Regions from separate parts of the Planococcus maritimus genome, predicted to be linked through region 1. Evidence: predicted binding sites of a transcription regulator. Region 1 holds the regulator's gene; each other region holds the start of a gene.
The links. The regulator CtsR, encoded in region 1, represses protease genes until heat stress. The targets are predictions, from matches to a motif close to ATGGTCAATAAAGGTCAAACA.

Region 1 (3,276 bases):
TGACTGGGGCGGTCGCCTCCTAAAGAGTAACGGAGGCGCTCAAAGGTTCCCTCAGAATGGTTGGAAATCATTCGCAGAGTGTAAAGGCACAAGGGAGCTTGACTGCGAGACGGACAGGTCGAGCAGGGTCGAAAGACGGACTTAGTGATCCGGTGGTTCCGCATGGAAGGGCCATCGCTCAACGGATAAAAGCTACCCCGGGGATAACAGGCTTATCTCCCCCAAGAGTCCACATCGACGGGGAGGTTTGGCACCTCGATGTCGGCTCATCGCATCCTGGGGCTGTAGTCGGTCCCAAGGGTTGGGCTGTTCGCCCATTAAAGCGGTACGCGAGCTGGGTTCAGAACGTCGTGAGACAGTTCGGTCCCTATCCGTCGCGGGCGCAGGAAATTTGAGAGGAGCTGTCCTTAGTACGAGAGGACCGGGATGGACACACCGCTGGTGTACCAGTTGTTCTGCCAAGAGCATCGCTGGGTAGCTATGTGTGGCCGGGATAAGTGCTGAAAGCATCTAAGCACGAAGCCCCCCTCAAGATGAGATTTCCCATTGCGCAAGCAAGTAAGATCCCTCAGAGACGATGAGGTAGATAGGTTCGGGGTGGAAGCGTGGCGACACGTGCAGCTGACGAATACTAATCGATCGAGGACTTAACCAATAACTGAAATGCGTTTCCGTAATCCAATGTCGATTTATCCAGTTTTGAGCGAACAAGCTCAAAAGTCCAGTGATGATGGCAAAGAGGCCACACCCGTTCCCATCCCGAACACGGAAGTTAAGCTCTTTTGCGCCGATGGTAGTTGGGGGTTTCCCCCTGTGAGAGTAGGACGTCGCTGGGCATCTAATAGAAAGGCCGTTACCGGAAAACCTGGTAACGGCCTTTTTTTATTTTACAATTCAAAAAAGGGTTGAAAATATCAAATAAAGGGAAAAAAGAAATGAGGTGAAGACTTATGAAAGCTGGTTTTTACGAGGTGAAAAAAGTCGATAAAAGAACGGCATTATTAGTCTCATTAAAAGGTTCTGCTGAACAATATACTTACCCCATCGAATATTTCACTCATAACGTAAATGAGGGGGATGTAGTAGAGGTATGGCAAGAGGGGGCGCGTTGGAGAACTAAGTATATTGAAGAAAAAACCCATTCTCTATCCAGTCATACGAAAGACTTCATGAAACGAATGTTGGACCAAGAATAAAAAGTCTCGGGATAATCAGCCCGAGACTTTTTCTATCTCAAACTAAGTATTTGATATCCGCAAAATGCTTATGTATAATTAAGTCAAATATAGTCAAAGTCAATTATTAGCGCATTTACACGTTAAAGAGGTGAAAGCGATGCGGAATATTTCAGACATAATTGAAGGTTATTTAAAAGAGATTATAGAAATAAGCGGTAAGGATCATATTGAAATTAAACGAAGTGAGGTAGCTGAAAAATTTCAATGTGTTCCATCTCAGATTAATTATGTGATCAATACTAGATTTACCTCAGATCGTGGGTACTTAGTTGAAAGCAAGCGTGGTGGGGGCGGATATATTCGTATCCGGAAAGTACGTCTTCATAAAAAGTCAGATTTAATTGCTCAAATTATTAGTCGTCTTGAAGCTGGTGCTTCACAAACGATGGCTGAAGATATTGTGTGGAGGCTTTTGGGTGAAGAAGTCATATCTAAACGTGAAGCTAAATTGATTTTGAGTGCCGTTGATCGTTCTACTCTGGGACTGCCTCTTCCTGTACGAGATGAAGTACGAGCACGAATTTTAGTGGCGATGCTGTTTACTATTCAGTATGAGTCGAACGGGCAAGGAGTGATCAAGTGATTTGTGAGCAATGTGGAGAACGGCCAGCTACAGTCATCGTGAAAGAAAATCAGCAGGGCCATTTAATTGAAAAACACTTCTGCCATGTCTGTGCAGCGGAAAATCATAATATCAACTTTTCTTTTGACCAGGATCCGATGGCGATTCATAACTTATTAGCTAATTGGTTTCCAAAACAGAAATCTGCTGTGAGTCCTGTGCGAAGAGATGCTTTGACTTGTCCAAGATGTGGATTTACTTTCCAAAAATTCTTGAGTCTTGGTAAATTCGGCTGTGCAGAGTGTTACAGCACCTTTTCGCCCCAGTTAACTGAGATTTTGAAACGCGTGCAAAATGGAAATACAGAACATACAGGCAAGATTCCTGCTTCGTATGGAACGACATTGAAAATTAAAAAAGAAATTGAAGAATTGAGAAAGCAAATGCAGGCTGCGATTCAAGAAGAGGATTTTGAAGAAGCTGCAAGGCTACGCGATCAAGTGAAGCTTCTGAATGAAAAGCTTGAAGGAGGTGGGAACATTGGCGATTGACCGTTTCCTTCAACCTCGTGCAAGCAGTTGGATGGCTAATAATGGTGAGCATGTTGATATAGCCATGAGTACGAGAATCCGTCTTGCGCGAAATTTAGAAGAGTTTAAATTTCCATATGCATTTTCTGAAGATGAAGCGTTGAAAGTCGATAAAGCCATTTCTTCAGTCCTATTAGATAAAGGAAAAGAATGCGGATATGATTTTACCCACATCAGTGTCGAAGAGTTAAATGAGCTGCAGCGTGAAGTATTGGTGGAAAAGCATTTAATCAGCCCATATTTAGCGAATAGCCAGCATTCCAGTGCAGTATTATTATCAGATGAAGAAGAGCTCAGCGTCATGATTAATGAAGAGGATCATATGCGAATCCAAAGTTTGCAATCGGGTTTTCATCTACAGGAAGCATACGATATAGCGAATAAAATGGATTCACTTTTAGAAGAACACCTTTCTTATGCTTTTCATGAAAAATTTGGTTATTTGACCAGTTGTCCGACCAATACAGGTACAGGCATGCGCGCTTCTGTTATGCTTCACTTGCCCGCCTTAACCATGTCCCATCAAATCAATCGGATCATCCCGGCTATATCCCGTCTGGGGATGGTTGTAAGAGGGATTTATGGAGAGGGAAGTGAAGCGCTTGGAAATATATACCAGATTTCTAATCAAGTAACGCTAGGGAAATCTGAGTATGAGATTTTGCAGGATTTGCAAAACATGACCGAGCAGATTATCGAACAGGAAAGAAGAGCAAGAGAAGCGTTAAATGCGAATTCTTCGCTGCTTTTGGAAGATAGGGTTTATCGGTCGTTAGGTGTGTTGACCCATGCCCGGCTGTTAAATACAGAAGAGGCAGCCACTTGTTTATCGGATGTCAGGCTTGGCATTGACCTTGATCTGATTACAAACGTTGATATGTCCATA
Region 2 (3,276 bases), 1.2 Mb from region 1:
TGGAAAAGTTCACGAGCCGCCCTTGGCTGTCAGTGATGCGCCCATCATCCAAAATTTGCAATAAGATATTCGCGACATCCGGATGGGCTTTTTCGATTTCATCCAGCAACACGACTGAATACGGATTACGGCGAACCGCTTCGGTCAATTGGCCGCCTTCCTCGTAGCCAATATATCCAGGAGGGGCACCGACAAGACGCGACACGCTATGCTTTTCCATATACTCGGACATGTCGATACGGATAAAATGATCTTCCGAATCGAATAAATTCGCAGCGAGCGACTTCGCGAGCTCCGTTTTCCCGACACCAGTCGGTCCAAGGAAAATGAACGAGCCAATCGGCTTTTGTTCATCTTTAATGCCGGCACGTGCGCGCCAAACCGCTTCTGTCACGAGTTCGACAGCTCTGTCCTGCCCAATGACGCGCTCTTTCAGCGTGTCTCCAAGTCGCAAGAGTTTTTCGCGTTCGCCTTCGACCAACTTGGTCACCGGAATCCCCGTCCAACGGGCGACGATGCCAGCAATTTCTTCTTCTGCCACTTCCTCGCGAAGCAAGCGTTCTCCTCCGTCACCTGCAAGTTCCACTTCCATTGCGCTCAATTCTTTTTCAAGCTCTGGAATCTTCCCGTGGCGCAGCATTGCCGCAGTATTCAAATCGTATTTGTTTTCCGCATCTTCCAACTGACGGCGATACTGATCCAGTTGTTCCCGTTTTTGCTGAACCTTCTGAAGCGATTGTTTTTCTTCATTCCATTGCTGCTGCATGCCTTCAGAGGACGCTTTCAACTCTTTGATTTCTTCTCGCAGTCCGGCGAGGCGACTCTTGCTCGCTTCGTCTTTTTCTTTGCGAAGTGCCTGCTCTTCAATTTCGAGCTGCATGAGGCGCCGTGTCACTTCATCAAGTTCCTGTGGCATGGAATCGATTTCCGTGCGAATCATGGCACATGCTTCATCGATCAAGTCGATTGCCTTATCTGGCAGGAAACGTTCGGTAATATAGCGGTCCGACATTGTAGCCGCTGCCACGATCGCCCGGTCATGAATGCGAACCCCGTGGTGGAGTTCAAAGCGTTCTTTCAAGCCCCGCAGGATGGAGATCGCATCTTCAACAGAAGGCTCACGCACCATCACTTGCTGAAAACGCCGCTCGAGCGCTGCATCTTTTTCGATATGCATACGGTATTCATCCAATGTCGTAGCCCCGATGCAATACAGCTCGCCGCGCGCAAGCATCGGTTTGAGCATATTGCCGGCGTCCATTGCGCCTTCTGTTTTCCCGGCGCCGACGATCGTATGGATTTCATCGATAAAGAGGATGATTTGCCCTTCGCTGTCTTTTACTTGCTTTAAGACGCTTTTCAGCCGCTCTTCAAACTCCCCGCGGTATTTGGCACCTGCTATCAACGCACTCATATCAAGTTCGTAAATGACACGGTTCTTTAACCCTTCCGGCACATCGTTTCGGACGATGCGCTGTGCCAGCCCTTCAACAATTGCTGTCTTGCCGACGCCAGGTTCACCGATCAGTACCGGATTGTTTTTTGTTTTTCTAGAAAGAATCCGGATAACATTGCGGATTTCTTGGTCGCGGCCGATGACTGGATCCATTTTTCCGGACTGTGCTTGTTCGACCAGGTTGCGGCCGAATTGTTCCAATGGCGATTTCTGCTGATCGTTTGGATTTTGGAATTGAACCAATCGAATCACGCTCCTTCAAAATTAGTTTGACTATCTTTGACTAATTAGATTATATGTCCGCCCGCCCCCTTTTGCAACGAAAACGCTCATCAAAAAAGCCGCAAGGAGTCTCCTCCCTGCGGCTTTTTACGGTTCTATTATCGAACGCCGAGCGCCATTTTAGCATAGCGCGACATATGATCTTTGCTCCAGACAGGCTGCCAGACGATTTTTACATCGACTTCTTCAACCTCCGGCAATTCATATAAGGATGTTTTGACCATCTGGACGATTTGCGGCCCCATTGGACATCCCATTGAAGTGAGTGTCATAGTGACCACGCAAAAACCGTCTTCGGATAATTCCACATCATATACAAGGCCCAAATTGACGATATCAACACCCAATTCTGGGTCGATGACATTTTCGAGTGCACCTAATAGATAATCTTTTGTTTCTTGATCCATTTGGAATCCCTCCTTTTCCTGTTAATGCTTATCTTACCAAACATCCTGGCGAATTGAAATCGACTTGCTTATTCCGTTAATCGTGCGGTGACCCACGAAGTCGCAGCGAGCATCCCTTTTCGGCTGACTGCGTGCGCTGCCTCTGTTTCTTTCATGAGCGACAAGCGTTCAGGATATGCAGCATAATCTTGCTGCAACGCATGGAAAAGTCGGTTGGTCGGTTCAAACGGAACGGTCGGGTCTTTCACACCATGCCAGAAAAAGACCGGGCGTCCGCCAAAGGCTTGACGATTCAAGCTAATGTCAAAGCGTGACAAAGCCTGAAGCATGCCTTCCCGTTCTTTATCAGTCAATGGCAAATCGAAACCGCGCGATTCATACTGCCTCATTTGCGCTTTCGCCAGCTCCACATAGTTTCCGGACCCCATCATGACGGCTGCTGCTTTAATCCACGGATGGGCGGTCAAAGCACCGAGTGTCGTGATTCCACCCATCGATGTACCTCCGACAGCTGGCTCTCCTGCTATCAATTGACGCTTATGCAATTCTGCGTGTATAAATCCAAGCTCTTCAATTGAAGTTAAAACAATTTCCCAAAAGCGCAAGCTAATCTCAACTTCATCGAGCGATTGATCCCGCTCCCCGTGAAGCAAGGCATCCGGCAGAATGACACGTACCCCTTGCCGTGCCCATTGCCATGCATAATGTAGATTATGTTCTTTCGCACTCGTATGGCCATGCAAAAAAATGACCGTTGGCAACGGCCCTTCATCATGTCCATCAGGTGTTATATGTAAGATCGGGATATTTCCCCATAGTTCATTTGTTACTTTCATATGCTTCACTCCTCACCTAAATCCTAGCAATTATTCTTTGTTCCCGCAAATTCAGGCATCGTCGTCGGCTTTTTTTGACGGATAGCCTCTATTATCGCTAAACTGAAGAGAGATAGAAGGGAGCCGGATTTTTATATGAAACAGCATTTAATCGTACTTGACTTGGACGGTACGTTATTGACCGACCAAAAAGTCATTTCACCGAAAACTAAAGCAATTTTGAACCAAGCACGAAACGATGGCCACCAAGTCATGATCGCTACAGGTCGGCCTTACCGCGCGAGTGAAATCTACT
Region 3 (3,276 bases), 1.0 Mb from region 1:
CTCCAAGCCGGCTCCCAGATTCTTGATTTCAGTTTCTTGTTCCTCGCTCAGAACGCCGGCCATATCCTGGATGTAAATATCATCCGTCAACTCCGGAAATTCTGCCGCTTGTACCATAGCGGGAATCAGCAATAGCAGTATTAACAGAGTAAAAATTTTGCGGGTCATTCTTCGTCAGTCCCAAAGTCCACATCCGGTGCATCTTCCGCTCCAGCGTCTGCTTCGAAATACTCTTTCTCATCAAAGCCGAACATGCCCGCTACCATATTGCCAGGGAAACTACGGACTTTGCGATTGAATTCTGTTACCGCACCGTTGTAATCCTGGCGGGCGACGGCGATGCGATTTTCAGTTCCAGCCAGTTCATCGGACAATTGCTGGAAATTTTCGCTCGATCGAACTTCCGGATAGTTCTCAACGACGACGAGCAAGCGGCTGAGTGCTCCGCTCAATTCAGCGTCTGCTGCTGCCTGTTCTTCAACCGACCCAGCACCCGCCATGCTTGAGCGAGCTTCTGTTACACTATCGATAACTTCTTGTTCTTGATCGGCAAAACCTTTTACGGTCTCGACTAAGTTTGGAATCAAGTCTAACCTGCGCTGAAGCTGGCTATCTAGTTGAGCGTAAGATTCATTGACATCCTCTTCCAATTGAACGAAATTATTGTAGCTAGAACCGAATACGACTGCAGCAATGACAATAAGCCCTACTACCAATAGCAACGGTATAAGTATTTTTTTCATTTTCCAATCCCCTTTTCTTTTACAATAATATTTTCTGTCTTCCCTGACCAAGCTTGACTTGAAACCCGCTCTACCGGATTCTACGTTTCAAACGCCGAAAAGATTCAACAAAAAAACCGCACAGTCTTTGTTAGACTGTGCGGTTTTATCATTTTTACACCCTCGGAGGGAATCGAACCCCCATCTCAAGAACCGGAATCTTACGTGTTATCCTTTACACTACGAGGGCAAATATTGTTGACGACTTTTCTATTATACAAAAGCTTTCCTGTTATTTCAAGCGCCGATTTTCAATTCGTTAGATTTGACCTTCATTGACCAAGATGTGTATGATGAATGTACGGCTGAACAGTGTTCAGCAACACTTACATTTACCTGAAGGAGGAAATGATCCATGAATTTAATCCCTACAGTAATCGAACAAACAAGCAGAGGCGAACGCGCATACGATATCTATTCTCGTCTTTTGAAAGACCGTGTCATCATGCTCGGCAGCGGAATCGACGACAATGTCGCCAACTCCATCGTCGCACAATTGCTATTCCTTGAAGCTGAAGATCCAGAAAAGGATATTTCCATCTACATCAACAGCCCAGGCGGAAGCATCACGGCCGGTATGGCGATTTATGATGTGATGCAATTCATCAAACCTGATGTCCAAACCGTGTGCATCGGCATGGCTGCATCCATGGGAGCATTCCTCTTGGCAGCTGGTACAAAAGGCAAACGCTACGCATTGCCAAATGCTGAAGTCATGATCCACCAGCCACTTGGCGGAGCTCAAGGGCAAGCAACGGAAATTGAAATCGCAGCAAAACGCATCTTGTTCTTGCGCGAAAAACTCAACCAGATTCTATCTGAACGGACTGGCCAGTCTCTAGAAGTCATTTCGCGCGATACAGACCGCGATAACTTCATGACAGCAGAACGTGCACTGGAATATGGCTTAATCGACCAAATCATCACGCGCAATAAATTGCCTGAAAATCACGAAAAAGAAGAGTAAGTTCAAAAAAGCTGACCTCCATGCATGGGCATGGAGGTCAGCTTTTTTTTTACGTTTTTTAAGCTTCCGTATCGATCAATTGGGCCAGCGCGCCAACTGCTGCCTCTTCGTCTGCACCATCGGCTGAAATCGTGACGTTCGTGCCTTTGCTGACAGCGAGACTCATGATTCCCATGATGCTTTTAGCGTTTACTTTCTTATTGCCTTTTTCCAAATAAACATCCGAACTGTAGCGGTTGGCTTCTTGTACGAATAACGCCGCTTGCCTCGCTTGTAATCCTGATTTCAATTGCACTTCTACTTGTTTTTCTACCATGTATATCCTCCTCCGAAAACTCGACTCTCACGCAATCTATAGGAAAGAGCAACCTTGTTACCGGCTGATCGTTTCGCCTTTTCTCAATGACTCGGCAATCTCATCGATTTTCCGGAGCCTGTGGTTAACACCTGACTTACTAACTTTCCCTGTCGATACCATCTCACCCAGCTCTTTCAATGTGACGTCCTGATATTCCACCCGCAAGCGGGCGATTTCTTTCAGGCGGTCGGGCAACTGGTCGATTCCAATCACTTGATCGATAAAACGGATATTTTCGATTTGCCGGAGAGCTGCATCAATTGTTTTATTCAAATTAGCCGTTTCGCAATTGACCAAACGATTGACGCTATTGCGCATATCGCGGAGGATCCGGACATCTTCGAATTTCAACAATGCTGAATGGGCACCTGTCAGGCTAAGGAAATCAGAAATTTTCTCTGCTTCTTTTAGATAGGTAACAAAGCCTTTTTTCCGTTCGATCATTTTTCCGTTCAATTGGAAATGGTTCATCAGGATGACCAACGCTTCCGCATGGTCTTTGTAGGAAGAGTAAACCTCCAAATGGTAAGAGGAGGTTTCGGGATTATTCACCGATCCTCCAGCCAAAAAGGCACCGCGCAAATAAGAGCGCTTGCAGCAAGTAGTGGAAATCAGTTCGGGAGATATGTCTTGTTGAAACTGAAAACCTTCCGACAAGATCAGTAAATCCTCGAGTACTAGTTTCGCGCCATCACGCAAGCGGCAAATATAAACATTATTCTTTTTCAGCCTCATCTTCTTGCGGACCAATAATTCCACCGGGTACGCTTTGTAAAAGCGTTTAAGCAATGTATAGATTCTTCTCGCAATGGCTGCGTTTTCTGTTTGGATATCCAGGCTCAGCTGGCGGTTCGAAAAGGACAAGGTACCGTTCATGCGAATCATCGCCGACAGCTCTGCTTTTCCGCAACAATCATCCACTTCAATTTGTGTCATTTCTTTTTTTGTTTCTGATGCAAAAGACAATTACGCCCCCCCTTTCGAGCTTCAGGAATACCGGCGTTGCGATGCTTCCACTTCGCTGCTGGTGTATTCAAAAAGCCAATTCGCCACTTTCATTGGTTCGTGCCGGACGGCCTCCCCGAAAATGTTCGCGATGTCGTGGCGGTATACTTCGAGCCCCATTTTCTTCAGGCGTTCTTCATCGTATTCCACCGGCCATGCTTTTT

Region 2: a site for CtsR is predicted at 1,723-1,743, ahead of BBI11_RS10880 (ATP-dependent Clp protease ATP-binding subunit). Genes of this name have one in related genera too.
Region 3: a site for CtsR is predicted at 1,045-1,065, ahead of clpP (ATP-dependent Clp endopeptidase proteolytic subunit ClpP). Genes of this name have one in related genera too.

Annotation. Positions count from the first base shown of each region.
Region 1 is NZ_CP016538.2:95,341-98,616, forward strand. It holds rRNA gene BBI11_RS00460 (23S ribosomal RNA) at 1-655, shown strand, start outside; rRNA gene rrf (5S ribosomal RNA) at 721-836, shown strand; gene BBI11_RS00470 (hypothetical protein) at 951-1,196, shown strand; gene BBI11_RS00475 (CtsR family transcriptional regulator) at 1,336-1,821, shown strand; gene BBI11_RS00480 (UvrB/UvrC motif-containing protein) at 1,818-2,351, shown strand; gene BBI11_RS00485 (protein-arginine kinase McsB) at 2,341-3,276, shown strand, end outside.
Region 2 is NZ_CP016538.2:2,163,302-2,166,577, forward strand. It holds gene BBI11_RS10880 (ATP-dependent Clp protease ATP-binding subunit) at 1-1,699, opposite strand, end outside; gene BBI11_RS10885 (metal-sulfur cluster assembly factor) at 1,837-2,145, opposite strand; gene BBI11_RS10890 (alpha/beta fold hydrolase) at 2,214-2,981, opposite strand; gene BBI11_RS10895 (Cof-type HAD-IIB family hydrolase) at 3,117-3,276, shown strand, end outside.
Region 3 is NZ_CP016538.2:1,115,910-1,119,185, reverse strand. It holds gene BBI11_RS05595 (TPM domain-containing protein) at 1-168, opposite strand, end outside; gene BBI11_RS05590 (LemA family protein) at 165-743, opposite strand; tRNA gene BBI11_RS05585 (tRNA-Arg) at 901-972, opposite strand; gene clpP (ATP-dependent Clp endopeptidase proteolytic subunit ClpP) at 1,138-1,749, shown strand; gene BBI11_RS05575 (HPr family phosphocarrier protein) at 1,808-2,065, opposite strand; gene whiA (DNA-binding protein WhiA) at 2,123-3,073, opposite strand; gene BBI11_RS05565 (gluconeogenesis factor YvcK family protein) at 3,095-3,276, opposite strand, start outside.